2 regions of the Chromobacterium sp. ASV23 genome follow, and region 2 is predicted to be linked to the other one. Evidence: riboswitches for the same ligand, from Rfam matches in the RefSeq annotation. Region 2 holds a riboswitch; the other holds the start of a gene.
The links. A riboswitch is a leader RNA that binds a small molecule or an ion and turns the genes downstream of it on or off. The one in region 2 is predicted to bind glycine.
Positions count from the first base shown of each region.

Region 1 (15,545 bases), on a different contig from region 2:
GCAGCAAGTCGCGCACGGTGGAGAAGTGGCTTGCGGCCAATTGGTACATGACAGTCCTTTCAATACAACGGGGACATGGATGGCCCATGTCCCCTGATAGCTTGGTTCATCGGCCTGGGGCCTTTGACGTGGCTAACAAAATCCGGTGAAGCGCTTGCCGTGCCGAATCAGAATGGCAGCTTGGCGTCGGTGGCGGTGGCCAGCACGCGGCGGAAGTCGCCCTTGATGCGCTCCAGCGCTTCTTCGTTGTCTGCTTCGAAGCGCAGCACGATCACCGGCGTGGTGTTGGAGGCGCGCGCCAGGCCGAAGCCGTCCTTGTATTCGACGCGCAGGCCGTCCAGCGTGTTGACTTCCTCGGCGCCGTCGAACTGCGCCGTTTCCTGCAGCTTGGCGATCAGCGAGTGATTTTCGCCTTCCTTGGCCATCTTCAGGTTCAGCTCCGGCGTGGAGACGGCATTGGGCAGGGCGTTCAGTAGTTCGCTCGGGTTCTCCACTCGCGACAGCACTTCCAGCAGGCGGGCGCCGGTGTAGATGCCGTCGTCGAAGCCGTACCAGCGCTCCTTGAAGAACACATGGCCGCTCATTTCGCCGGCCAGCAGGGCACCGGTTTCCTTGATCTTGGCCTTGATGAAGCTATGGCCAGTGCGCGCCATCACCGGCACGCCGCCGTTCTTCTTGATCCAGGGCTTGAGCAGGCGGGTGGACTTGACGTCGAAAATCACCTTGGCCTTCGGGTTGCGCTCCAGCACGTCGGCGGCGTACAGCATCAGCTGACGGTCAGGCCAGATGATGTTGCCGTCCTTGGTGACCACGCCCAGGCGGTCGCCGTCGCCATCAAAGGCCAGGCCGAGCTCGGCGTCGGTCTTCTGCAGCGCCTCGATCACGTCCTTCAGGTTCTCCGGTTTGGCCGGATCCGGATGGTGGTTCGGGAAGTTGCCGTCTACATCGCAGAACAGCTCGCGGACTTTGCAGCCCAGGCGGCGGTACAGCAGCGGGGCGAAAGCGCCGGCCACGCCGTTGCCGCTGTCCACCACGATATTCAGCGGGCGTTCCAGCTTGATATCCGAGGTGATGCGATCGAAGTAGGCTTCGGCGATGTCTTCGGTGCGGTAGCTGCCTTCGCCTTCGGCGAGATTGCCGTCCGCGATGCGCTGGTAGAGCTTCTGGATGTCTTCGCCGGCTAGCGTGTCGCCTGCCAGCATCATCTTGAAGCCGTTGTAGTCGGGCGGATTGTGGCTGCCGGTGACCATGACGCCGGACAAGGTGCCCAGCTGGTGGGCGGCGAAATACAGCATCGGGGTGGCCACGCGGCCGACGTCGATCACGTCCACGCCGGCGGAGCGGATGCCGGCCGCCAGCGATTCGCTGAGTTCGGGGCCGGACAGGCGGCCGTCGCGGCCGATCACGATGGCCTTGACCTTGCGGGCCTGGGCTTCGGAGCCGATGGCCTGGCCGATTTGCTGGGCCACGGCGGCGGTCAGTGTCTTGCCGACGATGCCGCGGATGTCATAAGCCTTGAAAATGTCTTTGGATAGTTTGTTCATGATGTTCTGACACGGTCCATGTGTTATGTGGAGCGTAAAGCGGCGCCTCGTCTTGGGGCCGTTGCATCCAGGATTCAATGACCGAACTGTTGGGTCATCGCGATCAGTTCATTCAGTTTCTGGCGAGCCTTGCCGCTGTCCAAGGCTTCGCGCGCCATGGTAACACCATCGGCCAGGCTTGGGGCGATGTCGGCGGTGTAAATCGCCGCGCCGGCGTTGTACAGCACGATGTCGCGCGCCGGGCCGGGCTCGCCGTTCAGCACGGACAGCAGACGGTCGCGCGACTGCTCGGCCGTGGTGGCGCGCAGGTCTTTCAGCTCGCAATTCATCAGGCCGAACTCGCCCGGCTCCAGCTCGTATTCAAGAATCTCGCCGTTTTTCAGTTCGGCCACCTGGCTGGGGCCGGACAGCGTCAGCTCATCCAGGCCATCGCAGCCATGCACGATCATCACATGCTTGCTGCCCAGCTGTTTCAAGACGCGGGACTGGATGCCCACCAGGTCCGGGTGGAACACGCCCATCAGCTGGTTGTCGGCATCGGCTGGGTTGGTCAGCGGTCCCAAGATGTTGAAGATGGTGCGCGCGCCCAGTTCCTTGCGGATCGGCGCCACATGCTTCATCGCGCTGTGGTGGTTGGGGGCGAACATGAAGCCCAGGCCGATCTGATCCAGGCATTGGCCCACCTGTTGCGGAGTCAGTTGCAGATTGACGCCAAGCGATTCCAGCACGTCGGCGCTGCCGGAGCTGGACGAGACCGAGCGTCCGCCGTGCTTGGCCACGCGCGCGCCGGCGGCGGCGGCGACGAAGGCCGAGGTGGTGGAGATATTGAAGGTGTGCGATTTGTCGCCGCCGGTGCCGCAGGTATCCACCAGGTGGCGGCGGTCGGCTAGCGGCACATGCGTGGCGAATTCGCGCATCACGGTGGCGGCGGCGGCGATTTCCGAGACCGATTCCACCTTGACGCGCAGGCCGATCAGGATGGCCGCCGTCTGGGCTGGCGTCAGCTCGCCGCGCATGATCTGGCGCATCAGCGCCAGCATCTCGTCGTAAAACAATTCATTGCCGTCGATCAGCCGGTTCAGCGCGGCTTGCGGGGTAATCATGGCGGGATTCCTATCAGCTTTGCCGGCCCAGTTCGGCCAGCCTTTGCGTGTCGAGGTCGATTTCACAGGCGAGGCGGGCGAGACCGGCGCCGTTGCCGCTGGCGTAGCTGGCCTCCACCCAGCCGCAGTGCTGGCGGCGATAGGCCTCGTAAGCCTGGCGGGCGCGGCGCAATTCGCGCGCGGCGTGGAAGCGGCCATCGGTGGCAGCGTCCAGCTTGCGCATCGCGTCCAGGGTCTTGTCTTCCTGGGCTTGCAGCTGCTTGCGGATGTCGGCGTGCCGCTGCTGCAGGCAGGCGGCGATGGCCGGCGTGTCTGGCTGGCTTTGCGTGCAGTCATCCAGCGCGCCCGCCCAGGCCTGCGCCGACAACAAGGCGGCGATCAGCGGCAGCGGCAAGCGCATCAGGCGAATTCCTTCAGGAAGTTGTCCAGCATGCGGTGGCCGTGTTCAGTCAGGATGGATTCCGGGTGGAATTGCACGCCCTCGATGGGCAGGGTTTTGTGACGCACGCCCATGATCTCGCCGTCATCGGTCCAGGCGGTGACTTCCAGGCAGTCCGGCAGTGTTTCGCGCTCGATCACCAGCGAGTGGTAACGGGTGCAGGTGACTGGATTGGGCAGGCCGCGGAACATGCCCTTGTCCAGATGGCTGACCGGCGACACCTTGCCGTGCATCAGCTGTTTGGCGTGCACCACCTTGCCGCCGAAGGCCTGGCCTATGCCCTGGTGGCCCAGACACACGCCCATGATGGGCAGTTTGCCGGCGAAGTGCAGGATGGCCGGCACCGATACCCCGGCCTCGTTGGGGGTGCAGGGGCCGGGAGAGATCACCAGGTATTGCGGTTTCAGCGCTTCGATCTGCTGCAGCGTGATCTCGTCATTGCGGAACACCTTCACGTCCTGGCCCAGTTCGCCGAAGTACTGCACCAGGTTGTACGTGAAGGAATCATAATTATCTATTACGAGTAGCATAATTCGCCCAATCTATTGATTTTTAATGCACTTGCCGCAGCGTGCCCGTTGGCTTGTCCATTGGAGTGGCCGCCAGGGGCGGGCAAGGTACTGCGCCGCCATTTGGCGCATGCCGCTGCTTTGGGTGCGGCGCTGCCCTGATTTTGTGCGGCGCGAGAATTCATTACGCCTGATCTTACGGTAATTTGGCTGCCGCTGGAAACCGGCGGAGTGACGGGGCAGGCGTCAGCGCGTGATGTAGATTGCGCATGGCGGGCAGGGGGAGAAGCATGCCTGCGCGGCGGCCTGTGGGCGTTCAGCCGACCGCGGCAGGCATGGCGTCAGACTCATGGGCGCGAGGGCAGCTCGCTTGCCAGCCAACGCATGCGGCCCAGCATCACGCTGATGGCCAAGGCCAGCAGGCCGGGCAGCAGCCAACCCAGGCTCAGCGAGAAGAGCGGCAATTGTTCCAGACCATCTTGCAGCGCGGCGGGAAGCAGGCCGGCCGCCTTCAGGGCGTCGCCCAGGCTGATCAGGGACACGACGCCCAGCGTCAAGCCATAGCTGAGGGGCAGATTGGGCAAGCGACTGCGCAGCGCTTGCAGCAGCACCAGGCAGATCGCGCTTGGATAAATCAGATACAGGGCGGGCACGGTGACGCGGATCAACACATCCAGGCCAAAATTGGCGATCAGGGTCGATGCCACGGAAATCAGCGCCAGCCAGTAAGGATAAGCCAATCGCCCCGTCTGCTTGGCGAAGTAATCCGCGCAGGTGCTGCCGAGTCCCACCACGGTGGTCAAGCAGGCCAGCAGCACGATGCCCGCCATCAGCCAGCTGCCTGCGTCGCCAAACAGCCAGGCGACATAACGCACCAGGATTTGCCCGCCATTGCTCGCGCCTGCCGCGACGGGCGCGCTGGTGGCGCCCAGATAGAACAGGCACAGATACAGCAAGGACAGCAGCGCGACCGAGATCAAGCCGGCCTTGAAAGTCAAGAGACGAACCATCTTGGGTTGCGTGATGCCTTTGCCGCTTAGCGTGCGCGCAACCAGGCCGCCAAACGCCATGGCTGACAATACGTCCATCGTTTGGTAACCACTCAGCAGGCCTTCGACAAAGGCGCCGTCGACATAACTGGCGCTGGTTGCGCCCACGCCAGACAGCGGCTTCAGCATGACGCCCAGCGCGACTGCCGACAGCAACAGTAACAGCACGGGGGTCATCAAGCGGCCGACGCTGTCTATCATCTGGCCGGGCTTGAGCATGAAATAGAGTCCGATTCCATTGAACGCCAAGGCAAACAAGACGCTGCCCCAGGGCGAGTGGGCGAATCCCAGAGGCAACCATCCCATCTCGTAGGCGACATTGGCCACCCGCGGCATCGCAAACAGCGGGCCCAGAATCAGATACAACAAGCTCCAGAATACGGTCGCGGCCCAGGGCGGCAGGTCGCGCGACAGCGCCTCGCCCCGGCCCAGGCCTGCCACCGTCAGCAGGGTCAGAAAAGGCAGGCCTACGCCGGTCAGCATGAAACCCAGCGCCGCGATGGGCCAGGCCTCTCCGGCCAGATGGCCTGCCATAGGCGGAAAAATGACGTTGCCAGCGCCAAGAAACAGGGCAAACACCATCATGCCCAAGGCGGCTGTGTGGTTGCGGGACAGCATGGAAGTCTCCGGATTGTGATGCCGGCGGACCTGGAGAAGGAGGGGCATTCAGACCGGTCCCTCGCCAGGGACGTCGGCTAAATGAAAATGAGCGGCCTTATCCCTGGCTGGTATTCAGCGGGATAATAATAATCTCAACGACGCTGCGCACGGCAGGGGCCACCTGGCCGCGTTGCGGCGAAGCAGAGTGGGCATAAGCGATGGGCAGCATGGATTTACCGATTGAAAACAGATAGCGAGCACTCATTAAAACGTCTATGGCTACGCTTGGCAAGGCATGATCAGAAGATTAAACGTCTGGCATGGCGCGGCCGCGCTCAAGCCATGCTCAGGGCAGTCTGGCTTATCTCGCCCATCGTGCACAACGGCGCGGGCCTGCCCGCTCGTCATCGGGTGATGCGTCTGTCTGGGCATGGATTGGAGATTCGGCGCTTGTCCGGCAATTTGGCGCGTCGCCGCCAAGTAGCGCCGCGGCGATGTCTATTCTTGGCGGATCGCGCGGTTCAAGGTGTGCGAGCGGGCGCCGGATAGCTTCATCTCCAAGTAGACGGCCTTCCATGCGCCCAGCCCGCGATCAGCGGGCTGGGGCGTTTGGCGGGGCGGCTCATGCCGTCAGTCGGTGGCGGCTTCTTCTTTAAAAGCCAGCAACGCCAGCCAGCTGGCCGCGCTGCACGCCATGATGTACCAGGCCGGGGCGAATGGATTGCCGCTGACGCTGATCAGCCAGGTGACGATGAATTGTGCGAAGCCGCCAAACAGCGTCACGCCGCAGGCATAGATGATGGCAAGTCCGGTGGCGCGGCAGCCGCGCGGGAAGGCCTCCATGATCAGCAGGAAGCCGGCGGGACTACCCAGCGCCAGCAGTGCGGTCAGCGTCAGGGCCAGCATCAACGCGGCAGGCAGCGAGGGTGCCGCGTGCAGCAGCATGAAGCAGGGCAGCGTCAGCAGCACGCACAAAGCATTGACGGCCAGCAGCAGGGGTTTGCGTCTGGTCAGGCGGTCGGCCAGCATGCCGGCCAGCGGCGAGGCCAGCAGCAGAACCAGTCCCGCCGCGCATCCCGCCAGCAGCGCCGATGCCGGCGGTTGATGCAGCACCTTGATCAGATAGGACGGCAGGTAGTGCGCCACCACATACATATTGGCGGTGCCGCCCATGATCAGCATGCAGCCCAACAGCAGCTTGCGACGATGCTGGCGCATCAGGGCCGCCAGGCTTGGCTGCTCAGCCGGTTCGGCTTGGTGGGTTTCGTCCAGATGGCGGCGGATGTACAAGCCTACGGGCCCCACCAGCAAGCCCAGCAGGAAAGGCAGCCGCCAACCCCAGCTTTCCAGCGCTTCATGGCTGAGGAAATAGGTCAACAGCGCGCCGCTGAGCGCGCCGGCCAGCACCGCGCCGCCCTGGGTGGCCATCTGCCAGCTCACCATGAAGCCGCGCCGGTTGCGCGCGCCGGACTCCATCAAAAAGCTGGTGGCGGCGCCGACTTCGCCGCCGGCGGCGAAGCCTTGCAGCAGACGGCCTGCGACGATCAGCAAGGGCGCCAGCAGGCCTATGCTGTCGTAGGTGGGCGCCAGGCCGATCAGGGCGGTGCCGCCGGCCATCAGCCAGATGGTCAGCGTCAGTGCCGGTTTGCGGCCGGCGCGGTCGGCGATGCGGCCTATCACCACGCTGCCCAGCGGACGCATCACGAAGCCGATGCCGAAGGTGGCCAGCGCCATCAGCAGCGAGCCGTACTCGCTGTGCGACGGGAAATACAATTTGCCGATCAACACGGCGAAAAAGCTGAACACGGTGAAGTCGTACAGCTCCAGCCAGTTGCCCAGCGACACCGCGACGATGGTGCGGCGCGACGAGGCGGTGTGCATTGCCGGCGCGTCGGCCGCGGGGGCGGTCAGCGTCTTGTTCATATGAAGTTCCTCGATCTGGATAGTGACAGGCGGCTTCAGAAATAGTTGTGGTACAGGCCCACGGCGGCGCCGACGGGCGTGATCCCGGTCTGCGGCCTGCCCCGCGCGTCGGTAGGCAGCGGCTGGCCGTTCAGTATCAGGGTGGAGCCGCCCAGGTTGCGGATGGCGCCGGCGCGCGCATACAGGCCCGTGCGCTTGGACAGGTTGTAGTCGTAGCCCAGCATCAGGCCGAGGGCGGAGCTGGAGATGGCCTGTCCGTCCGCGTCGCGCGCGCTTGAAGTGTCGCGGTAGACGGCGGACAGGCGGTAGACGTGCCGCTTTTCCGCGACGATGGCGCCGGCGGTGTAGACGCGGGCGATGCCGTTTTCCTGGCGGCGCGGCACAGTGACGGTATGGGAGGCCGACAGCACCAAGCGGCCGATGTCGTAGACCGCCGCCAGGCCGTAAAAGTCATTGCGCACCGCGTCCGCGCCGGACGGCGACAGCGGCTGCCAGCTTTGGTTGAAGCTCGCGGCCAGGAACAAGGGGCCGTCCAGATGGGCCAGCATGGCGCCCCTGCTTCCCGGCGCGCGCCGGTTGGGCGAAGCGGCCTGCAGCAACTCGACGTTGAAGCCCTGGCCGCGCGGCGAAATCCATTTCGCGGCGTGCCCCAGCCGGCTGTCGAGCTGGGCGGCGCCGGGGCCGAGGTCGGCATTGGGCAACACGCCGCGCGGCGTCTGCACCGCGCCCATGCCTGCCCAGCTGTAGACCGAATGGGTGTTGACGGCGCCGAACGGATCGATGAACAGCGGCAGGCCGGCGTTGAGCTGGCGGCCCAGCCGCAGCGCGCCCCAGCGCGTGGACTCCAGGCCCAGCCAGGCCTCGCGGTTGAAGGTGATGCCGGGCGATTGCGGCGTGCCGTCATTGGCGTTGAAGCCGGCCTCCAGATTGAATTCCGTCCGCCAGCCGTCGCTTAACAGCTCGCGGCCGGCCAGGCCGAACTTGGATGTCCATTCGCCGCCGCTCTGCAGCTGCCAGGCGCGCTTGCCGCCTGCTTGCGCGTAGTTGACGCCCAGATCCAGCGTGCCATACGGGGCAACGCCGCCGTTCTTCAGCATGCCGTTGAACAGGGGCAGGCCTTGCAGGCGGGTCAGCAGGAAGGAATCGGCCCAGGCGGGCGGGGCCAGGCAGGCCGCCAGCAGGGGCGGCCAGGTGTGACGCAGCATAGCTTTCTCCTTTGTCTTGCGATGCCGGCTGTGCCGCCGGCTTGATCGCGCCGCGCGTCAGCCGCGCAGATAGCTTTCCGCCAGTCGCGCCCACAGCGAGGCGCCCACCGGCAGGGCCTGGTCGTTGAAGTCGTAGCCAGGGTTGTGGACCATGCAGCCGCCGCGGCTTTCGGTGCCGTTGCCCAGCAGCACGTAGCAGCCGGGTTTCTTTTCCAGCATCCAGGCAAAGTCCTCGCTGCCCATCATCCCTTGCGGCGGCTGGATCAGCCGTTCCGCGCCGGCTTGCTCGCGGATCAGTTCGGCCATGAAGCGGGTTTCATCGGGCGTGTTGACCAGCACCGGCGCGATGGTGCGGTAGTCGATTTCCGCCGCTACGCCGTAACTTTGCGCCTGCAGCTGGACGGTTTCATGCAGCCGCTGTTTCAAGGTGGCGTGGACGTCGCGGCTGAGCGCGCGCACGGTCAGCTTCATTTCCGCGTGTTCCGGAATCACGTTGTGCGCCTTGCCGGCGTGCAGCGCGCCGACGGTGACCACGCCGGCCTCGGTCGCCGGAATATTGCGCGCCACCAGGGTTTGCAGCGCCATCACGATGGACGAGGCGGCGACGATGGGGTCGCGGCCGAAATTGGGCATCGCGCCGTGCGCGCCCACGCCGGTGAGGCGAACATCCACGCTGTCGGACGAGGCCGCCATGGCGCCTTCTTTCAGCGCGAAGCAGCCGACAGGCAGGCCCGGCGCGTTGTGCAGGGCGTAGACGGCATCGCAGGGGAAGCGCTCGAACAGGCCGTCTTCAAGCATGGCCGGCGCGCCGCCCAATCCTTCTTCCGCCGGTTGAAAAATCAGATGCAGCGTGCCGTTGAAGCGCCGGGTTGCGGCCAAGTATTGGGCGGCGGCCAGCAGCATGGCGGTATGGCCGTCGTGGCCGCAGGCGTGCATCTTGCCAGGCTGGGTGCTGGCATAGGAGAGGCCGGTCGCTTCCTGGATGGGCAAGGCGTCCATGTCGGCGCGGATGCCGAGCGCGCGTGATCCTGCGCCTGCGCGCAGCGTGCCCACCACGCCGGTCTTGCCGACGCCGGTTTGCACCTCATAGCCCCATTCGCGCAGCTTGGCCGCGACCAGTTCGCTGGTTTGCTGCTCCTCGAACCCCAGCTCCGGATGAGCGTGTATTTGGCGGCGCAGCGCGATGAACTCGTTTACCTTGCCCAGGATTTCCGGGAGGATGAAGGGATCGTTTGCCATGGTTTGCTTTCCGTTGATGTGAGGGTGCCGAACCATGCTAGGCAAAACTATTTGCGCTGAATAAGCACAAATATTGATAGCCATAACCATGAGTTATCCACGTGAGTCAACTCAAGCAACATCAACTGCGGGCCTTGGTCGCGGTGGCGGATCACGGCAGCATCAATGCGGCCGCGCGCGCGCTGTACGTCACGCAGCCTGCCATCACCAAGGCGCTGCGCGAATTGGAGACGGAGCAGGGCGTGCCCTTGTTGCTGCGCAACTCCTGGGGCGTGACGCTGACAGAGGCCGGACAGACGCTGCTCGGCTATGCGCGTCTGGTGATACGGGAGCTGGAGAGGGCGCAGCAGGAAATGGATCGGCTGCGCTCCGGCCGCGAGAGCAGCCTGCGCATCGGCCTGACCCCGCTGGCCGGTTTCGAGATTTTGCCGCAGTCGTTTGCGGCCTTTCGGCGCGCCATGCCGCAGGTGCGGGTGGATTTCCTGGAGCAGGATGGGAAACAACTGCTTGAGGGCCTGCGCAGCGGGCAGCTGGATTTCGCGCTGGGTGCCTTCTCCGCGCCGCCAGACGATCCATTCGTGCGGGTGGAGCGGCTGTGCGAATCCCCATCCGGCTTTGCCGTCCGCGCGGAAAGCCCGTTGCGGCATGCCACCGCGTTGGCGGAATTGCGGCAGGCGGAGTGGCTGCATACTGATCAGAGCGGCCAGTACGAAAGCTTTGTGCATGGCATGTTTGCGCGCGAAGGACTGGCGCCGCCGGAACGAGTGACTTGCTGCACGTCCAATGTCTTGCTGTGCGGGCTGCTGATGACGATGGATGCCGTGGTGCCGATGTCCAATCAGGCCTTGCAGGCCACTCTGACGGCGCAGCGTTTTGTCGAGCTGCCGCTTAAGCAGCGGCCGCCGAGGCTGAGCCTGTTGCTCTTGGTGCGGGAGGGCGCGCTGCTGAGCCGGGCCGCGGAATGGTTCATCGCCCGCATTCGCGAGGCGCAAACCGTTTGAATCGGTTTCGGCCATGCCGACTTTGGGTCTTTTTTTGTTCGCAACGCATGCCCTATGCTGAATCGTGAAGTTTCAGGGAGCGCATCATGCCGAAGATATTGGCGGGGTGCCTGCTGGCCTGCGCATGGGCCTTTGCCCATGCCGCGCCGGTCACGGTGGCCGCCGCCAGCAATACTGAGCCGGCGCTGAATGAGATCGTCAAAAAATTCACGGCAAAGACTGGCGTAACGGTAAAGGTGGCTTATGGTCCCGCGGTGGCGCTGGCCTCGCAGATTGCCAATGGCGCCGCGTACGAAATCTACATCTCGTCCAGCGACGAATATACCCATAAGCTGCAGATGCAGGGGCGCTGTCTGGAAGAACCGCGCATCTTTGGTTTGGGTTCCCTGGTGCTATGGTCGCTGGCGGCGGATTTTCATGAGAGCGGCTGGCTGGAGTGGCTGCGCCAAGGCAGAGGCAAGATCGCGCTGCCGGATCCCGAGTCCAGCATTTATGGCCAGATGGTTTTATACAGCTTGAATCATTACCAACTAGCGGAACGCCTGCGCCCGCGTTTTGTCAGGGCGCCGGATGTGGCCCATGCCGCCGAAATGGTGGCGTCCGGCAAGGTGGCGGGCGGTTTCGTTTCCAAGTCTCAGGTGCTGGAGCGCTCACGTTTGGGCAAGGGGCATTGGGTAGAGATTCCGCCGGATAGTTACCCGACTATCCGGCAGACGGTGGCGCTGCTGACGCCGGCGGCAGGCCATCCGCAAGCCCGGCAATTGTTCGATTACCTTTTCAGTCCCGAATCGCAGAAAATCTGGCGCGCGTATGGCTATGCCAAGCCGTGAGGCGCGAATCATGAGCCATGGCTTGCGATGCGTGATGCAAAACACCCCGCGAAAGCGGGGCGGGGTGTCAGTGATGATCGTGGCGGTAGGCGAAAACCGGCAACTGCCACTCGCGCCACAGCGCGGTCATTCGCAGCGCCAGGCCGAAGGCGAAGCTGGCGGCGATGTTCCAGTCGTGAGCAACCTCCAGCGCGTTTAATCCCAGGTAGAGAATGGCCACCAAGAGCGATACGCTGGCATACAGCTCGCGACGGAACACGATGGGCACGCGATTGCACAAGACGTCGCGCAGAATGCCGCCGGCAATGCCGGTGATCATGCCGGCCATGACCACGATGACCGGGTGATAGTGCATGCCTAGCGCCACATCGCAGCCGATGATGGTGAAAGCCACCAGGCCCAGCGCATCCAGCACCAGGAATAACCGGTTCAGATGGCGCATGAAGCGCGCGGCCAGCACGGCGGCGATGCCGCCGGCCACCACCAGCAACACGTACTCCGGGTGTTGCGTCCAGCCTATCGGGTAGCGGCCGAGCACGATGTCGCGCACGGTGCCGCCGCCCAGCGCGGTGAGGAAGGCGATGACGGTGACGCCGAAGATGTCCATGTGGCGGCGGCCCGCAGCCAGCGCGCCGGTCATCGCTTCCGCGGTGATGGCGATCAAATAGATCAGGCTCAGCATGGCAAGCTCCCGCGCGCGGTGGCGGCGGATTGGCGTGAAAAAGGGAAAAGAGCGTCTACTGGCGCGGCGGGCAAAAGCGCGCGGCCGATGGCGGGTGCGGACAAGGCAGTCTCCTGGGTGGATTCCGGGTTGCGGAACAGCCTCTCCCCTTGTCCTTTTACCTGAGAGTTGCATGGCCGGCGGCCACTTGCCCCTTCGGTGGACCGCTCGCGGCGGCCTCTCTCCAATCGGCTTGAATCAATGGTGCACTGCGGTACTGCTTGCCTGAGCGATTATGGGAGTTTGCGTCTTCGGCGGGGGCGGCGCCCCTCTCTCCCGCAGCGCGTCAAATATTAGCCATTGCTGTTTTAATAGTCAATATTTAGAACCTATTGATGATCATTTTCCTGCATGGACCAATTGCGGCGGAGGGATGGCGCAGAGTGGATGGGATCAGTAGAAGCGACGCCAGGGGCTGTTGACGTTTGGTGAGTGGATCGCGTTTGAGCCGATTTGGACCGGAGGCAAGGACTGGGCAAAGCGGCCTCCGGCCCAAAGCGGCCAAACCCGCAGGGCCGGGTGCCTTTCGCGCCGACTCTTCGTTGTTCCGCGCTGGCAGAGAATGACTATGCGGCGCGCGAAACGCCTCGATTCGGCGCTAAATGCGCTCCGGCGCGACCGCTCACCAAACGTCAACAGCCCCTAGCCAAACCTGCGAAAGCGTTTGAGGTGGGTTGGCGATAAAACCGGAGCGCCTGTCGGCGCCCCGGCATGGTGCGTCAGGAGTCCTTCTGCTGCTTGGCGGCGGCAGCCGGCTTGACGGTTTTGACTGCGGCAGGCGCTTGGCCGTTGGCCTTGGCCGCGGGCTTGCGGGCTGGCGCAGGCTTGGCTGGCGCGGCAGCTGTTTGAGCCTCGGCTTTTACGGTTGGGGCGGGATGGGCTGCGCCTGGCTTGGTCGCCGGTTTGGCCGCCGCCGGTTTGCGCGTGGAGGTGGTCTTGGCTGGCGCCGGCTGGATTTCAGACTTGGCCGTCGGAACGATAGCTTTGGCGGCAGGGGACTGAGCCGGAGCCGGAGCCGGCTTGACTGCAACCGTTTCCGTCGCGCGAGGGGCGGCCGGCTGAATCGCGGCCTTGTCCAGAATGGCCTGGCGGTCTTGTTCGGACAGACCAAGCACATTCGCCGCCTGTTCCAGCCGTTGCTGTTGCTCCGCAGGAATGTCATGGCGATTCACCAGCAGCAGGTCGCGCACCAGCATCCAGGCCTGGTGGCGGATGTGCTGGTCGGGCAGCAGCGTGCTCAAGCCGTTCAGCGCGCGCTGATGATCGGCACGCACCAGGGCGACCTGTTTGCGGACGGTAGCCTTCAGCTGCATCAGCGTCAGCGGATATTCGCGCTGCACGCCGCGCATGGTGCGGCGGATGGCGTTGAACGGCCGTTCATCGATGACGCCCATGCCGATGCCGACATAGACCAGCAGCCGGATGAAGCCATCAGCCAGCGTGCCTTGTTCGAAGCTCGGGTCCAGCGCCTCGCGCTTCAGGCGCGCCAGCTCGCGGCTTTCCCAGGTGAGCGCCTGCTTGCGCTCTTCGCCGGCGGGCTGCACGCCTATCAGCGTGGCCAGTTGCGGCGATTCGTAAATCCCGCGGAATAGTTGTTCCTGGGCGGCGTCGCGCAGGTCGCGGTAATGATCCAGCGACTGGACGATGAAGTCAGACATCCGCTCCTGCCACTGCCACAGCGGATTGTCCGCGGAAACCGGGCGGCGTTGTTCGCGCACCTTGGCGGCGAGTCCGGGCAGCCACCACAGCCAGGGGTTCTTCGGCGAGATCAGCGTGCGTTCGAAGCGGGCGGGATGCAGCTCGCGCAGCAGGCGGGCGCTGGCCTCGTTGCTGAAGGCGCGCACCACGGGGGACAGATAGCGGTCGTACACGCCCTGGTTGATTTCGGAGACGCGTTTCACCACCTCGAAAGCCTGCTCGTCTTCGCGGCCGTCATCCAGCGCCAGGATGTCGGATACATCGCGGGCTTCGAAACGGATGATGTAGCGGCCTTCGATGTATTCCTGGCCCGGCGCGTCCGGGGCGATGTCTTCGATGATGGCTTCGTACAGGCCGGGCGCCAGCACGTCGATCAGGTCCAGCGCGTTGGCGAACTCGCTGTGCTCCTTGTTGGCCACGCCGGCGGACACGAAGATGCCGAGGTGCCCCACTTTGTTGTGCAGGCAGTAGACGATGGTCTGCTCGTTGTTGCGGATGTCCTCGACGCTGTCGTACAGGTCGGCGATCCAGTTCAGCGCCTGCTGCGGCGGGGTGATGTTGTCGCCCCAGGAGGCGAACACCATGATGGGCGAGCGGATGTTGCGCATGTCCACGCGCATCGTGCCGTCATGGCTGGTGATCTTGCCGTGGACCAGATCGTTGCCGACGAACAGCTTCTGGGTGATCCACTCCATCTCCACCTTGTTCAGCAGGTAGTGGCCGCCCCACCAGCGTTCGAAATCGAGATAGCGTTGCGGCTCGGTATCCACCTTGGAGTACAGATTGTAGGACTTCTTCCAAAGGGTGTTGGCCGGGTCCAGCTTCTCGAAGTTTTCCACCAGATGGGCGCCGTCGAAGTGGCCGTTGCCCAGGTCGCCGGCCAGCGAGGCGCTCCAGGTGCCGCCGTTCAGGCCACCGGCGTAACGCATGGGGTTCTTGCCGCGCACGCCGGCCCAGTAGGACAGCGGCGAGCCGGCCAGCAGGATCGGGCCAACCAGATCCGGCGCCACCGAAGCCAACATGGCCAGCGCCCAGCCGCCCTGGCAGTTGCCGATGACGAAGGGCTTGCCGTCGCTGTTCGGGTGCAGTTCGTTGACGCGCTTGAGGAAATGGCCTTCGGCCTTGGCCACGCTTTCTATGGTTTGGCCCGGCACAGGTTGCGGGAAGAACATCACGAAGTAGCAGGGATGTCCCTGCTGCAGCGCGATGCCGATTTCGCTGTCCATCTTGAAGCCGCCAATGCCGGGGCCGTGGCCGGCGCGCGGGTCGATGACCACGAAGGGGCGCTTGGCCGGATCGGTGGCTGGGCTGCCCTCCGGCGGCTTGATCGCCGCCAGCGCGTAGTTGGCCGGATCGGGCAGCTCGCGCGCGTCCATGATGATGGTGTAGTCGAACACCAGCACCGGCGGCTTGCCGCTTTCACAGTGTTCCAGATAGGTGGCGCCGCGCTGATACAGCGTGTCCCAATACAGAACACCGCGCTGGCAGGCGTCCAGCCAGTAATCAAACAACGGTTGGGCAAACGGGATTTTCCCGTCTCGAACTGCAGTAGTTGACCACATTGCAACCCCTTGCGTTTTGATGAGTGGAAACGGTGTGCGGCCAAGGCAACGGCCTTGGCTGCCACTGTACTCGTTATCTGCTGCAATGCAATAAATGCGAATGGTCTTGAGGCGATGTGTGG
Region 1 covers NZ_JAELTR010000012.1:56,458-72,002, reverse strand. The annotation lists gene prmB (50S ribosomal protein L3 N(5)-glutamine methyltransferase) at 1-49, opposite strand, end outside; gene JHD59_RS07605 (phosphomannomutase/phosphoglucomutase) at 168-1,544, opposite strand; gene trpD (anthranilate phosphoribosyltransferase) at 1,619-2,647, opposite strand; gene JHD59_RS07595 (lysozyme inhibitor LprI family protein) at 2,661-3,047, opposite strand; gene JHD59_RS07590 (aminodeoxychorismate/anthranilate synthase component II) at 3,047-3,616, opposite strand; gene brnQ (branched-chain amino acid transport system II carrier protein) at 3,943-5,262, opposite strand; gene JHD59_RS07580 (hypothetical protein) at 5,360-5,509, opposite strand; gene JHD59_RS07575 (MFS transporter) at 5,875-7,167, opposite strand; gene JHD59_RS07570 (porin) at 7,203-8,372, opposite strand; gene JHD59_RS07565 (M20 aminoacylase family protein) at 8,430-9,611, opposite strand; gene JHD59_RS07560 (LysR substrate-binding domain-containing protein) at 9,713-10,612, shown strand; gene modA (molybdate ABC transporter substrate-binding protein) at 10,699-11,442, shown strand; gene JHD59_RS07550 (trimeric intracellular cation channel family protein) at 11,510-12,124, opposite strand; glycine riboswitch at 12,264-12,361, opposite strand; glycine riboswitch at 12,366-12,452, opposite strand; gene JHD59_RS07545 (DUF3141 domain-containing protein) at 12,883-15,423, opposite strand.
Region 1: linked by a shared signal. The riboswitch ahead of JHD59_RS07550 (trimeric intracellular cation channel family protein) and the one ahead of gcvT (glycine cleavage system aminomethyltransferase GcvT) in region 2 are both predicted to bind glycine.

Region 2 (15,545 bases):
CCGGCCCGCTGCCCGCGGACGCCGCTGCAGGCTCGGGCGCTGGCGCGGCGGCTGCCGGCGGAGCCTCCGCCACCAGCGGTTCGCCGGCAAGCGCGGCGTCCAGTGCCGCCAAAGTGTGCGGGTCGGCGTCGCCCGGCATCAGGCCCTGTCCCAGGGTGCCGAACATGTCGCGAACAATGCCGGTGGCGTCCAGAATGACGTCCATCACCTCGGGGGTGATGTGCATCTCGCCATTGCGCAGCTTGTCGAACAGGTTTTCCGTGCGATGGCACAGATTGACCATGGGAATGACGTTGAGGAAGCCGGCGCCGCCCTTGATGGTATGGAAACCGCGGAAGATGTCATTCAGCAGAGCCTTGTCTTCCGGGCGCTTTTCCAGTTCGACCAGTTTATTGTCCACATCGGACAGGAGGTCGGTGGACTCCATCAGAAAGTCCTGAAGCAACTCTTCCATGCCGCCAAATTCGCTCATTTTTCCACCCCACGCGTCATCGTGCGTTGTCTTGCTTGCGTATCTTCAGTTAGAAGCCCAGACTTTCCAGTAGATCGTCGACCTGCTGCTGGCTGGTGACCACATCGGTTTTGCCTTCCGGATTGATGACCGGACCGTTGAGCAGGCTGGTGTTCAGCTCGCCCTTCTTCTCGTCCGGGGAGAATTCAATCAGGAAGTTGACCAGTTCGGTTTCCAGGATCTTGACCATGCCCATCATCTTTTTGATGACCTGGCCGGTCAAATCCTGAAAGTCCTGCGCCATCACAATTTCGAGCAACTGGGTATTGGTTGCCTGGGTCTGATTCGGCACATCCTTCAGATAGCGGTGCGTTTCCTCGGCCAGGGCCTTGAACTCTTCCACGCTGAGCAGATTGGCGTACAGTTTTTCCCAGCGCGCGCTGAGCGCCAATGCCTGGCTTTCCAGGTTGTCCTGGAAGGGCTTGGCGATGTCGGTGGCATTCAGCACCCGTTCCGCCGAGTTTTCCGTCAACGTGGCGATGTAAGCCAATCTGTCTTTGGCGTCCGGAATGGTTTCCGCCACTTTTTCCAGCGATTTGTCGTAGCCCAGATCGCGCAAGGCATCGTGCATTTTGCGGGTCATCTGCCCAATGTGTTCGTACATTGTCGAAGGATTGGTTTCACTTGAGAATAGCTTGGGGCTGCTCTCTTGGTTGGCCGGTGCGGCGGCCGGCGCTTCTTCCTGTGCGTGCTGCTGTTGTGCAACGCTGTCAAACAGGGCTTCGAGCTCTGGCGAGTCTCCATTCTCCAAAATATGGTCCGGCACTTTCAATCCTCCTCAATGCAGATGCGGGCAGTCTTGTGCAATGCTCAGGCTGGCTTGTTCATGTTCTGGAAGATCTTGTTCATTTTTTCTTCCATGGTCGCAGCGGTGAAGGGTTTCACAATGTAGCCGCTGGCGCCGGCCATTGCTGCCTCGATGATGTTTTCCCGTTTAGCCTCGGCGGTGATCATCATGAATGGGAGGTGCTTCAGCTGGGGATCCGCCCTGACTGCCTTGAGCAGCTCAATGCCCGTCATATTGGGCATGTTCCAGTCGGAGACGACGAAGTCGAAGCTCTGGGTTTTCAGCTTGTGCAACGCCACCTGGCCGTCTTCAGCCTCGTCGACGTTGGTGAAACCCAACTCTTTCAGCAGGTTGCGAACGATCCTTCGCATGGTGGAGAAGTCGTCCACGACCAGAAATCGCATATTCTTGTCTGACATCGAGGTATATCCTGAATTATCTATGTTCCATCAAGGCGCACATTGTAGCGACTACCTTTGCAGGAATGGAATCAAAGTTTCTGCCAGCACGCCCGGGTCAAACTTGGCAACGTAAGAATCCACGCCGACGCTGGAGCCCATCGCCCGGTTGGCGTTGGACGACAGCGAGGAGTGCATGATCACCGGAATGCCTTTGAAACGCTGGTCGGATTTGATCAGCTTGGTCAACACGTAGCCGTCCATTTCCGGCATTTCGGCATCGACCAGAATGATTTTCAGATAATCGTGCAGGCATTCGCCTTCGGCCCAGTTGCGGCCTGCCAGCACCTGCAGCCGGTCCCAGGCTTCCCGACCGTTGGTGGCTTGCTGGAATTTGATTCCCATTTTCTCCAGCACGCCGGTGATCTCCTTGCGGGCCACCACCGAGTCGTCGACGAAGAAAATGTATTGATCGACTTCCAGCTGCGCGGAAGGGACATCCGGCAAGCGGGGTTCGCCCACGACGCTGGCCAGAATCTGCTCGACGTCAAGAATCGAGACCAGTTTGCCGTTTTCCAGCTCGGTGACCGCCGTGATCAGGTTTTGATTGGTGCCCGCCGCCGCCATGATGTTTTCCGGCGCGCGCACCTTGTCCCAGTCGACGCGGATGATGCGGTCGACCGAGTCCACCAGGAAGGCCTGAGTACTCTTGTTGAACTCGGTGACGATCATGGTGTCGAACTTGCTCTCGGTGTTGTGGCCAATGAATTTGGCCAGTGATATCACCGGAATGATGTTGCCGCGCAAGGACAGCACGCCTTCGACGCCAAACGGCATATTGGGCGTCTTGGTGATGGCAGGCGTCTGCGAGACTTCGCGCACCTTGAACACGTTGATGCCGAATGTTTCCCGCGTTCCCAAAGAGAACAGCAAGATCTCCATCTTGTTGGAGCCGGCCAGTTTGGTCCTGGCGTCCACACTGGCAAGCAAGGAGGCGTCGGTGCTAGGCATGTCTTAATCCCTATCCCTTGAAAATCTTGAAGAAGACCGCGGTCTAGTCCATCGGTTCCAGTTTGAGCATCTGGCGCAACTTGCTCGCCAGTTTTTGCGGCTCGAACTTGGATACGTAGGAATCGACACCGACGGATTCGCCGAGCTTCTGGTTCGATGAACCGGACAGCGACGAGTGCATCAGTACCGGAATGCCAGCAAAGCGCGGGTCGCTTTTGATCATCTTCGTCAGCATATAGCCGTCCATCTCCGGCATCTCCACATCGGTGAGGACGAGATGCAGCTCATCGGACAGCTTGCGGCCGGCCGCTTCGGCCTGTTGGGCCATTTTCTGCAGATCTTCCCAACCGCGCATGCCGTTGATGGCGTAGGTATAGCGGATATTCATCGCTTCCAGCGTGCGTTCGATCTGCTTGCGCGCCACCGCGCTGTCGTCGGCGAAGAAAATCCGGCGGTCTTCCTTGACCGGCTCGATATTGATGAAGCTGTGGCCGTCATCGATCACGCTGGTTTCAGCCAGAACTTTTTCCACATCCATCATCATCACCAGCGCGCCGTTTTCCAGCTCCGTGACAGCGGTCACCAAGCCGGCCATGCGGTTGGTGATCATGTCGGGCGGCACGCGCATGGCGGACCAGTCCAAGCGCAGAATGGTGTCGACCGCCTCGACCAGGAAGCCCTGAGTGTGGCCGTTGTACTCGGTCACGATCATGATCTCGGGGCGGTTGCTGGTGACGATGCCTGCGTACTTGGCCAGATCGATCACCGGAACCAGCGAGCCGCGCAGGCTGACCATGCCTTCCACCGAGGACGGCATTTCCGGCGCGGAGGTGATTTCCGGGGTGCGCATCACTTCGCGCACCTTGAATACATTAATACCGAACACTTCCTTGCGTCCGGTACGCTGATCATGCCCCAAGGAGAAAAGCAGGATTTCCAGCTTGTTGGTGCCTGCCAGTTTGGTTCTGGCGTCGATTTTTTTGAGAAGCTCTGACACAGAAACCTCCGCAGCATCTTTTGGAATGGCGCACTACTTCCCTTTATACGCCCAGATATGAGTTTTTCCCGGTTTTTTTTGCTTGCGGCCGCTTCTGCCGCGAGTTGGCTCACCGTAGACTGGCCATTATCATACCGTTTAAGTGTTTTTTACAAATGACAGTGAGGCGATGCCTACCATGGTTTCAAGCTTGAAGGATCAACAGCAGTTGGAGGCGGCATTTGAGCAGTTCAACGCCGTGTCGGGTCAACTCATTGATGCATATAAACAACTTGAGGCCCAGGTCAATGTTTTGAATGCCCAACTGGACGAGGCCAACAACCAGTTGCGAAAACAACGAGACGAGAATGCCGCGCTGGCGGAACGCTTGGGTTTGCTGTTGAAAGTCTTGCCGGCGGGGGTGGTGGAGTTGTCTCCTGCTGGCGAGGTGATCGCTCAGAATCTGGCGGCGGAGTCCTTGCTAAGCGGTTGTTATATCGGCGAATGCTGGGATACGGTGTTCGAAAAACTGCAGCGCAGCGAATTGGATGATACCTACGCCTTGTCGTCGGATGGCCAGGGCAGCCGTCTGACCTTGCAATATCAGGATTTACCGGCATCGGGTGGCCGAATTGTGCTTATTCACGATGTCTCGCGCCTGCATCAGCTGACCAGCGAACTGGCGCGGCAGCAAAAGTTGGCGTCGATGGGCAGCATGGCGGCTTCTCTGGCCCATCAGCTGCGCACTCCCTTGGCCAGCGCCATGCTGTATACCGCGAACCTGAAGCAGGATTTGCCGAGACCGGAGGATAGGGCGCGTTTCGTGGACAAGAGCCTGGCCAGAATGCGGGCTCTGGAAGGTTTGATACAGAATATGCTGAGCTTTGTAAGGGGACAGGTTTCGTCGCTGGAGCCGTTGGATGTCGCGGCATTGCTGGATGACGTTTGCGCAATCATGCTGCCGCAGTGTCATGACAAAAGTGTGCATTTCGATTGCCATCCGCCTGCGGTTTCTGCCATAACTGTCTTGGTGGATCGCAAGGCCTTGCAGGGCGCATTGATCAACTTGCTGGAAAACGCCTTGCAATACACGCCGGCGGGCGGGCAGGTGGGGCTGCGGGTAGAGGCCGGGGCGTCGGAAGTGGTTTTCCGGGTGGAGGACAGCGGGCCCGGTGTCGATCCCGCCGTGCAGGACAGGATTTTCGAGCCTTTTTTCACGTCGCGCCCTGGCGGTACCGGCCTTGGCTTGGCTATCGTGAAGAAAGTGGCGGAAGAGCTGGGCGGCGATGTCAGGTGTTGCAACAAGGAGGCGCATGGCGCCTGCTTTGAATTGAAATTACCGCGGGCCGGATAAACGGTTTAAGTTTGTCAGCGAATCAATCAGGGATAGAACAGGGGCAGCGATGAGACCGATTGTTAGAGTCGAGGGGAATGTCGGCACGATGATGCTGATTGGTCAGTTTGACTTCAATCTTCACAAGGATTTCCGCCAGGCCAGCCAGGAGCTGCTGGATAACGCCGCGGTGCAGGAAATACGTGTCGACTTTGACCAGGTGCCGTTTCTGGACAGTTCTGCGTTGGGCATGCTGTTGTTGCTCAAGGAGCGCGCCGCATCGCAGAAGAAGACCATGGTGCTGGTGAACTGCCACGAGGCGGTGCTGCAGGTCTTCGAGATCGCCTGTTTCAACAAGATGTTTACGATTCGCCCAGCCGGTTGAGGGCGGCTCCGCCCTGGTTGGCTTTGACTGGGGCGGTCCCGCGCCTGATTGGGTGCCGCCAGCCCTTTGGAGGAGGCGGGTGGGAGACGCTTAGCGTTCCAGATATTGCAGCTTATCCTTCACCTCCGCCCAGTCTGCGTGGTCCGGCAGCGGGTCGATGCGGTTGACGATGCTGGGCCAGTTCTTGGCCAGTTCCGCATTCAGCTGGATGAAGGCCATTTGGTCCTTGGGTAAATCGTCCTCCGCATAGATCGCGCCGACCGGGCATTCCGCCACGCACAGCGAGCAGTCTATGCACTCGTCCGGGTCTATCGCCAGGAAATTGGGGCCCTCGCGGAAGCAGTCAACCGGGCAGACTTCCACGCAGTCGGTGTATTTGCATTTGATACAGGCTTCGGTTACAACGTAGGCCATTCTTGTATCCTTCTTAAGGCTGGCTCGTGATTTAGGGATAATCGTATTTTAGCGAGAAATTCCCCGCCAAGCGCTCCAGCCGTTCGTTTCAGATGTCCATAGCCACTTACCGGGGCCGTTTCGCGCCCAGTCCAACCGGCCTGCTGCATGCGGGCTCGCTCAGCACCGCCGTTGGCAGTTATCTGGAGGCGCGCCGGCGCGGCGGCCAGTGGCTGCTGCGCATGGAGGACTTGGATCCGCCGCGCGAGGTGCCCGGCGCCGCCGCGGATATTTTGCGCACGCTGGAGGCTTTTGGCTTCGAGTGGGATGGCGAGGTGGTCTATCAGAGCCGGCGCCATGATCTATACAGAGATGCCTTGCGGCAATTGATCGCCTCCGGCCATGCCTATGCCTGCTGTTGCACGCGCAAGGAGATCGCAGCCGCGGCGCAGCGCGGGCTGGATGGCTATATCTACCCCGGCACCTGCCGCAATGGCTGTCCGGATGGCCGCGCAGGCCGCGCCTGGCGGCTGCGGGTGGCGCCGGGCGAGAGCGTTGTCTGCGATAGGCTGCAGGGCGAGTACCGGCAGAATCTGGCGCGCGACATCGGCGACTTCGTGCTGCTGCGCGCCGACGGCTTCTGGGCCTATCAACTGGCGGTGGTGGTGGACGATGCCGAGCAGGGCATCAATGATATCGTCCGCGGCGCCGATCTATTGGTGTCCACGCCGCGTCAACTGGCGGTATACGCCGCGCTGGGCTTGCCCGCGCCCACCTACTGCCACTTGCCGGTATTGACCAACGAGGCCGGCGAGAAATTGTCCAAACAGACGCTGGCGCCGGCGATTTCCGGCGTCGATGCCGCGCAGCAGCTGCGTGCCGCATTGACGCTGCTGGGGCATGCGCCACCGGACGAGTGCGGCGATCTGGCGGAGCTGTGGCGCTGGGCCTTGGCCAGTTGGTCGCTGGCTAGCGTGCCGCGCGGCCCCTTGCGCTTGCGTGCCGGCTGACTGGCTCGCATCGGCTTGGCATGACTTGCGCCGCATGCCGGTTTTTGTGAAAAAAATCGGTAATGCGACATGTTTTTGCATCAAATCTGTGTTCTAATGCGCCCTTTTTTTCGGCGCGACGCCACTTCCCCCACCGCCTGAGACGCTGACTTCGTCTATGTTGAAGCCATGACGCGTGGCGGTCGGCCGTGAGTCCGCCTGTTTCACGCATGCACGACGCCCGTTGCGGACCGGCGGCGCGCCATGCTTTCGTTCGCGATGGAGAATCAGGTTTGAGCGAAAACAGTTCTTCCCCCAAAAAAGGCTCGCTCGGAGTCTGGATGTGCACCGCCCTGGTGGTGGGCAATATGATAGGTTCCGGCGTGTTCCTGCTGCCCGCCTCGCTGGCGCCGTTTGGCGGCATTTCCTTGCTTGGCTGGCTGATCACGGCTGCTGGCGCCATCTGTCTGGCGCTGGTGTTCGCCCGCCTGTCGGCCATCCTGCCGCGCGAAGGCGGGCCATATGCTTATATTCATGCCGGCTTTGGCGATTTTGCCGGGTTTTGGATCGCCTGGGGATACTGGATCGCCTTATGGGCAGGCAATGCCGCGCTGGCGGTGGCGGCCACCAGCTATATGCAAGTGTTCTTTCCTGTTCTCGGCCATAACGAACTGCTGGCTGGCGTTTTCGCCATCAGTCTGATCTGGATCGTTACCTGGATCAACAGTCGCGGCGCGCACAGCTCGGGCGTGGTGGCGGTGGTGACGACCCTGCTCAAACTGCTGCCGCTGGCGGCGGTCACCTTCATCGGTTTTTTCCACCTGAATACCGACAATCTGGCGTTCAATCCTCACCATAAGCCCTTGTTGTCCTCGCTGTCCGCGACCATGGCGCTGACGCTTTGGGCTTTCCTCGGCCTGGAGTCGGCCTCAGTGCCGGCCGGCGATGTCGATCAGCCAGAGAAGACCATTCCGCGGGCCACCGTCATCGGCACCTTGCTGGCCACCGTGCTGTACATCCTGTCCACGATATCGCTGATGGGCTTGATGCCTTCCGATGTGCTGGCAGCGTCGCAGGCACCGTTTGCCGATGCGGCCCGGTTGATGTGGGGGGATTGGGGTTATTGGCTGGTCGGTTTCGGCGCGGTCGTGTCCTGCTTCGGCGCCCTCAACGGCTGGAGCTTGATGCAGGCGCATGTGCCGGCAGCTGCGGCCAAGGACAAGCTGTTTCCCAGCCGCTTCAATCAGCGCAATGCGGCGGGCGTGCCGATCTTCGGCCTAGTACTGTCCAGCACCTTGGTCACCATCCTGATGGCGATGAAATACGCCGGCGGCGACAGCGGAGTGAAGATTTTCGAGTTCATCATCCTGCTGGCCACCGCCACCACCTTGTTGCCATACGCGTTCTGCTCGATGGCGCTGATCGCCATCATGTTGATGCGCGGCAAGGCGTTTGCGCCGCGCGATTACGTGGCGCCGGGCTTCTTCGCCGGCATCGGTTTTGTGTATTCCTTGTGGGCGCTTTACGGCTCCGGCGCAGAGATCGTGATGTGGGGCATGCTGTTGTTGATGCTCGGCCTGCCGATTTATGTCTGGCAGTTGAAAGAGCGCCACGCCGATGATTGAGCGGCGGAAGCGGGATGAATGCCAAAGCGCAGCGCGAAAGCCTGCGCTTTTTTCGTTTCCGAATAGTTTTTATTGATAAAAATGTGCGCTTATTTTCTTTGAGAAACATTTATTCAGACTGTTTGACATCGAAATAAACTCGGCTTGCCAAGGCGGGGAGATGCCCACCATAATCGGCGAGTCATACAGGAGAGAGCGGCACCCGCGGCCGCCGCCGAAGGCGCAAGCGCACCCGCTAATCGCTCAGGCAAAAGGACTGTATCATCGAGCCGGCGGCCGCCGGCTTGCGCAATCTGGAGAGCGGCGCCCGCGCGGCGTCCACCGAAGGGGCTAACGGCTTATCCGGCCGGAAAATCTCAGGTGCAGGGACAGAGGGGTGTGGTTGATAGAGGCTATCCACACTTTTCTCGAAGGAACCGCGCCATGACGGCCCCGAAACGTACTCCGCTGTTTGAAGCCCACATTGCCGCCGGCGCCAAGATGGTCGATTTCGCCGGTTGGGAAATGCCCATCCATTACGGTTCCCAGCTGAAAGAGCACGAAATCGTCCGCACCGACGCCGGCATGTTCGACGTCTCCCACATGACGGTGATCGACATCACCGGTTCCGACGCCAAGGCCTGGCTGCAAAAACTGATCGCCAACGATGTGGCCAAGCTCGGCTTCGAGGGCAAGGCCTTGTATTCCGGCATGCTGACGCCTCAGGGCACCGTCGTCGACGATCTGATCGTCTATCTCACTGCCTATGGCTACCGCATGGTGGTCAATGCCGGCACCACCGAGAAAGACCTGGCCTGGATGGAAGCCCAGAAGGCTGGCTTCGACGTGGCGCTCAAGGTGCGCCGCGACCTGGCGATGCTGGCGGTGCAAGGCCCCAAGGCCATTGAAAAAGTCTGTTCCATCAAGCCGGAATTGGCTGATGCCATCCGCGCGCTGAAAGTGTTCCAGGGCCTGCCGCAGGGCGAATGGTTCTACGCCCGCACCGGCTATACCGGTGAAGATGGCCTGGAAATCATGATTCCCGCCGCCGAAGCCGTTTCCTTCTTCGAACAATTGCAAGCCGTCGGCGTCGCGCCCATCGGCCTGGGCGCGCGCGATACGCTGCGCCTGGAAGCCGGCATGAATTTGTACGGCCACGACATGGACGAAACCGTGTCGCCGCTGGAAGCTGGCATGGGGTGGACCATCGCCTGGGAGCCGGCCGAGCGCCAATTCAATGGCCGTGAGGCGCTGGAAGCGCAAAAAGCCGCCGGCGTCAAAATGAAGCAGGTGGGTCTGGTGCTGGAAGGCCGCGGCGTGCTGCGCGAAGGCCAGAAGGTCCTGGTGGAAGGCGTCGGCGAAGGCGTGATCACCAGCGGCACTTTCTCGCCGACGCTGAAGCACTCCATCGCCATCGCCCGCGTGCCGGCCGCCACCGGCGCTGCCGCCCAAGTGGACCTGCGCGGCACGCTGACCGATGTGCGCGTAGTGAAGATGCCCTTCGTGCGTAACGGCAAGAAAGTATTCGAATAATCGGGCAGCGTCCTTGCGACGACTGCCGTCACCATTGATCCGATCTTAAGCTGGAGAACTTCAAGATGAGCAATATCCCCGCCGAACTGAAATACGTCGAGAGCCACGAATGGCTGCGCCTGGAAGCTGATGGCTCCGTGACCGTGGGCATCACCGCCCACGCACAGGAACTGTTGGGCGACATCGTCTTCGTCGAGCTGCCCAAGATCGGCAGCGTACTGGCCAAGGAAGAACAGGCTGGCGCGGTGGAATCGGTTAAGGCGGCTTCCGACGTCTACTGTCCGATCGCCGGCGAAGTGCTGGAAGTGAATGGCGAGCTGGAAGGCGCGCCGGATCTGGCCAATAACGATCCGTACGGCGCGGGCTGGTTCTTCAAGATCAAGCCGGCCAATGCGTCCGACCTGGACGGCCTGATGGATGCCGCCGCCTACGCCAAGGAAATCGGCGCTTGATGTGATACGCCCCTTAGTCGCAAGACACAGGGGCGTTTGTTTTTTAGCCACGAAAACCACGAAAAGACACGAAAGATAACAGAAAGCCTATTCCGGCTTCTCTCAGTGTGAGCGGCTTTTCGGCTTCGCGTCATGCCGTTCGTGTCCTTTCATGGTTTCCGTGGCAAAAGAAAGGTCTTGTATGTCTCTTGCCGAACTCTTCAATCGTCACGAATTCCTCTCCCGCCACATCGGCCCCAATGACGCCGAGCGCGCCGAGATGCTGGCCGCCATCGGCGCGCCGTCCATCGATGCCTTGGTCGACCAGACTCTGCCGGCCGACATCCGCCTGAACCGCCGTCTGGACCTGCCAGCGCCGCAGCCGGAAGCGGAGGCGCTGGCCGCGCTGAAGGCTGTCGCAGCCAAGAACGTGGTCAACAAGTCCTTCATCGGCCTGGGTTACTACCCGGTGCTGACGCCCACCGTCATCCTGCGTAATGTCCTGGAAAATCCGGGCTGGTACACCGCTTACACCCCGTACCAGGCCGAGATCGCCCAGGGCCGGCTGGAGGCGCTGCTGAACTTCCAGCAGATGGTGATCGACCTGACCGGCCTGGAAATGGCCAATGCCTCGCTGCTGGACGAGGCCACCGCTGCCGCCGAGGCGATGGCCATGGCCAAGCGCGTGTCCAAATCCAAGTCCGTCAGTTTCTTTGTCGACAGCCGCGTGCTGCCGCAGACGCTGGACGTGATGAAGACCCGCGCCAAGTACTTCGGCTTCGAGCTGGTGCAGGGCCATCCGGAAGAGGCCGGCAACGGCGACTACTTCGGCGCCTTGTTCCAGTATCCGGGCGAAGCCGGCGATCTGATCGATCTGACCCCGCATATCGCCGCAGTCAAGGCCAAGGGCGGCATCGTCGCCGTCGCCGCCGACGTGATGGCGCTGGTGGCCTTGAAGTCTCCGGGCGAAATGGGCGCTGACATCGCGCTGGGCAATACCCAGCGCTTCGGCGTGCCGATGGGCTTCGGCGGCCCGCACGCGGCTTACTTCGCGTTCAAGGACGAGATGAAGCGCTCGGCGCCGGGGCGCATCATCGGCGTGTCCATAGACGCCAAGGGCAAGACCGCGCTGCGCATGGCGCTGCAGACCCGCGAGCAGCACATCCGCCGCGAGAAGGCCAACTCCAACATCTGCACCAGCCAGGTGCTGCTGGCCAATATCGCCGGCCTGTACGCCGTCTATCACGGCCCGCAAGGCGTCAAGCGCATCGCCGCCCGCATCCATCGCCTGGCCGCCATCTTCGCCCACGCGGTGCAAGCCGCCGGCGGCAAGCTGGTGTTCGACCGCTTCTACGACTCGGTGCAAGTGGACGCTCCTAAAGCCGACGCCATCTACGCCGCCGCGCTGGCCGCCGGCTACAACCTGCGCCGTGTCGGCAAGACTGTGCTCGGCGTGGCTTTCCACGAAGCCGCCACCGAGGCGGACCTCGCTAAGCTGATCGAGCTGTTCACCGGCAAGCCGGCAGACATCGCTGCCCTGGACGCCGTGGCCAAAGAGGCCATCCCGGCCGCGCTGAAGCGCGAGTCGGCCATCCTGACCCACCCGGTGTTCAACACCCACCATAGCGAGCACGAGATGCTGCGCTACATGAAGAAGCTGGAAAACCGCGACCTGGCGATGAATCACTCGATGATCTCGCTGGGCAGCTGCACCATGAAGCTGAACGCCACCAGCGAGATGATCCCGATCACCTGGCCGGAATTCGCCAATATGCATCCGTTCGCGCCGCGCGAGCAGACTGTGGGCTATCTGGAGCTGATCGAGGGCTTGCAGCGGCAGCTGAAGGCGATCACCGGCTTTGACGCCATCTCCATGCAGCCTAACTCCGGCGCCCAGGGCGAATACGCCGGCCTGTTGGCCATCAGCCGTTACCATGAGTCGCGCGGCGAAGGCCATCGCAATATCTGCCTGATTCCGCAATCGGCGCACGGCACCAACCCGGCCACCGCGCAGATGATGAATATGCAGGTGGTGGTGGTGAAGTGCGACGAGGCCGGCAACGTCGACGTGGCCGATCTGAAGGCCAAGGCCGAGCAGCATGCTGCCAACCTGGCCGCGCTGATGATCACCTATCCGTCCACCCACGGCGTGTTCGAGCAAAGCATCAAAGAGATCTGCGAGATCGTCCACGCCCACGGCGGCCAGGTGTATATGGACGGAGCCAACCTGAACGCGCAGGTGGGGCTGACCCGTCCGGCGGACATCGGCGCCGACGTGTCGCACATGAACCTGCACAAGACCTTCTGCATCCCGCATGGCGGCGGCGGGCCGGGCATGGGCCCGATCGGCCTGAAGGCGCACCTGGCGCCGTTCATGGCCAACCACGTGGTGGCTTCGGTGCCGGGCGCGGAAGAGGGGCAGACCGCAGTCTCTGCCGCGCCGTTCGGCTCGGCTTCCATCCTGCCGATCTCGTATATGTACATCGCCATGATGGGCGCGGAAGGCATGAAGCAAGCCACGGAAAACGCCTTGCTGTCCGCCAACTATCTGGCTACTCGCCTGGCCGAGTACTTCCCGGTGCTGTACACCGGTGTCAATGGCCGGGTGGCGCACGAGTGCATCATCGATCTTCGTCCGCTGAAGGCCGCCTCCGGCGTTACCGAAGTGGATGTGGCCAAGCGTCTGATGGACTACGGCTTCCACGCGCCGACCATGAGCTTCCCGGTGCCGGGCACGCTGATGATAGAGCCGACCGAGTCCGAGCCCAAGGCCGAGCTGGACCGCTTCATCGCCGCGATGGCCGCCATCCGCGCCGAGATCGACCAGGTGCAGAACGGCGTATGGCCGGCGGACAACAATCCGCTGGTCAACGCGCCGCACAGCAAGGCCGACATCGCCGGCGAGTGGGACCGTCCTTACAGCCGTGAGCAGGGCCTGTTCCCGCTGCCCTACGTGTTGGAGAACAAGTTCTGGCCGAGCGTGAACCGCATCGACGACGTGTATGGCGATCGCAACGTGCAGTGCAGCTGCCCGAGCATCGACAACTATCAGTAAAACTCGTCTCCTAACTGTAAACGACCCCGTCCGGCGTTGCTTGACGGGGTTTTTCTTTATCTTGCAGGCCATCATTTAGGTGTAAATACTTAGTATGTGTATCTAAGTAGTAACAATTTCCCATAAGAACTATTACTAGTAAGTAGTTTCCACCTGCCGATGATTTGCCTTGTCGGCGCTTGTTTTTGGGAGTGCGTGAGCAGGGGAATAAATATGGGTGCCGCGGATTTCGATGGTTTTTATCGCAGCAATGCGTCGTTCTATGGGGACCGGCCAGCGCTGTCCCTGATTTATTATCTGGATAAGTACAATGTGAAAGGAGAGGGCGTCGGACTGGATCTGGGATGCGGCCAAGGGCGTAATGCCCTGTATCTGGCGCGCCGCGGTTTTTCCATGCGTGGCCTGGATCAGTCTGCGGAGGCGGTGGCTCGTTTGAGCGGGCTGGCCGACGAGTTGCAACTCGATGTCAACGGAGGCGTGGCCGATTTGGCCAATATGGCGGAGGCGGATATCGAGCCGCAGCATTATCAGATCATCGTGGCCTATACCCTGCTGGATCATTTGAACGAAGAGGCGGGTGCCAGATTGGCGCAAGCCATGGTATCGGGCCTTGCGCCAGGCGGCTTTTTGTTCGCCTCGGTCTTCCTAGTGGATGATCCGGGTTGTTGCGGCCGCGGAGGGCGCGCCAGCGAAACCGCCGCTTATATCCGGCATTACTACCGTTCCGGCGAACTGAGAGCGCAGTTTTCTCAACTGGAGGCCTTGGCCTATCAGGAGGAGTATGCGCTCGATCTCAGCCATGGCTGGCCTCATCACCACAGCATGGCCAGATTGTTTGCGCGCAAACCGATCAATTAAAGATATTCGCATCATTCAAGCAGGGCGAGCGCCCTGCTTTTTCATTCTGCAACTGAAACGCCTGTTTGCCGAAATTGCGGCGGTGAAAATGCCGGCTGCGCAAAATAACAGCAGCGTCGGCGATCTCGTTTGCTACAATGGCAAGCCTTGCCGATAGACGGCGAGCCGAATTTTTGATGAATAAATAAAAGGTTAACGGCAATCATGCCGAAGAAGAACGTCATCTCCTGGCAGGGAGACAATTTGCCGATGCTGGAGGCTTTGAGCCTGCCGGTTTGGGTGTTCGATATCGATAACAAACGCGTATTCTGGGCCAATCCGGCCGCTCTGGAAGTGTGGGGCGCCGATAGCCTGCAGGAATTATGCGCGCGCGACATGTCGCGCGATATGTCGGTATCCGTGGCGCAGCGGCTCAGCCAGTATCAACAGGATTTCGAACGCGACAATGCCGTGTTCACCGAGAGCTGGACGCTTTACCCCAAAGGCATGCCGCGGCAGTTGAAAGTCGTATTTCGCGGCATTCAGGTGGAAGGCCGGATGATGATGTTCTGCGAGGCGCAGAATACGCTGTCCACCGATCCCGCCACGTTGCGCAGCGCCGAGGCGCTGATGCATACCTCCATGCTGGTCACGCTGTACGACTCCGCCGGCATGGTGTTGTACCGCAATCCATCGGCCCGCGCCAAGGTGGCCTATACCAGCGAAACCTGGCGCCAGCATTTCATTCATGATGGCGACTGGCAAACCCTGCAGCAGGGGGTGGCGGCCGCCGGCGAGGCCAGGCAGCTGGCCCAGGTGCATACCCGGCAGGGTATGCGCTGGCATGAAATCGCCGTGCGCGCGTGCCGCGACGGGGTATCGGGGCAGGACGCGCTGCTGGTCACGGAAGTGGACATCACTGATCTGAAGCACGCCGAGGCGCGCGCCAGCTTCCTCGCCAATCACGACGTATTGACCGGCCTGCCCAACCGCAACGGCATTCGCAGCGAGTTGCTGCCGTATTTGCAACAGGCCCTGCGCGACGGCCGCCAGGTGGCCTTGATGTTCATCGACCTGGACCGCTTCAAGAACGTCAACGACTCCCTGGGCCACGCCAGCGGCGACGAAATGCTGATCCGCATGAGCGGGCGCCTGTCGCAATTGTTGGGGCACGATGAGAAAGTGGCCCGCCTGGGCGGCGACGAATTCCTGGTGATGCTGGCGGCGCCGGATGTGGCGCAGCGGGCGGAGGCCTTGGGGCTTCGAATTTTACAAAGCCTGGCGATGCCGATGCGGCTGGGC
Region 2 covers NZ_JAELTR010000038.1:199-15,743, forward strand. The annotation lists partial or broken gene JHD59_RS14895 (Hpt domain-containing protein) at 1-472, opposite strand, end outside; gene cheZ (protein phosphatase CheZ) at 522-1,277, opposite strand; gene cheY (chemotaxis response regulator CheY) at 1,322-1,717, opposite strand; gene JHD59_RS14910 (chemotaxis protein) at 1,769-2,707, opposite strand; gene JHD59_RS14915 (chemotaxis protein) at 2,751-3,704, opposite strand; gene JHD59_RS14920 (PAS domain-containing sensor histidine kinase) at 3,883-5,037, shown strand; gene JHD59_RS14925 (STAS domain-containing protein) at 5,087-5,401, shown strand; gene fdxA (ferredoxin FdxA) at 5,492-5,815, opposite strand; gene gluQRS (tRNA glutamyl-Q(34) synthetase GluQRS) at 5,908-6,804, shown strand; gene JHD59_RS14940 (amino acid permease) at 7,125-8,408, shown strand; glycine riboswitch at 8,585-8,677, shown strand; glycine riboswitch at 8,692-8,790, shown strand; gene gcvT (glycine cleavage system aminomethyltransferase GcvT) at 8,832-9,920, shown strand; gene gcvH (glycine cleavage system protein GcvH) at 9,986-10,372, shown strand; gene gcvP (aminomethyl-transferring glycine dehydrogenase) at 10,554-13,406, shown strand; gene JHD59_RS14960 (bifunctional 2-polyprenyl-6-hydroxyphenol methylase/3-demethylubiquinol 3-O-methyltransferase UbiG) at 13,620-14,264, shown strand; gene JHD59_RS14965 (bifunctional diguanylate cyclase/phosphodiesterase) at 14,469-15,545, shown strand, end outside.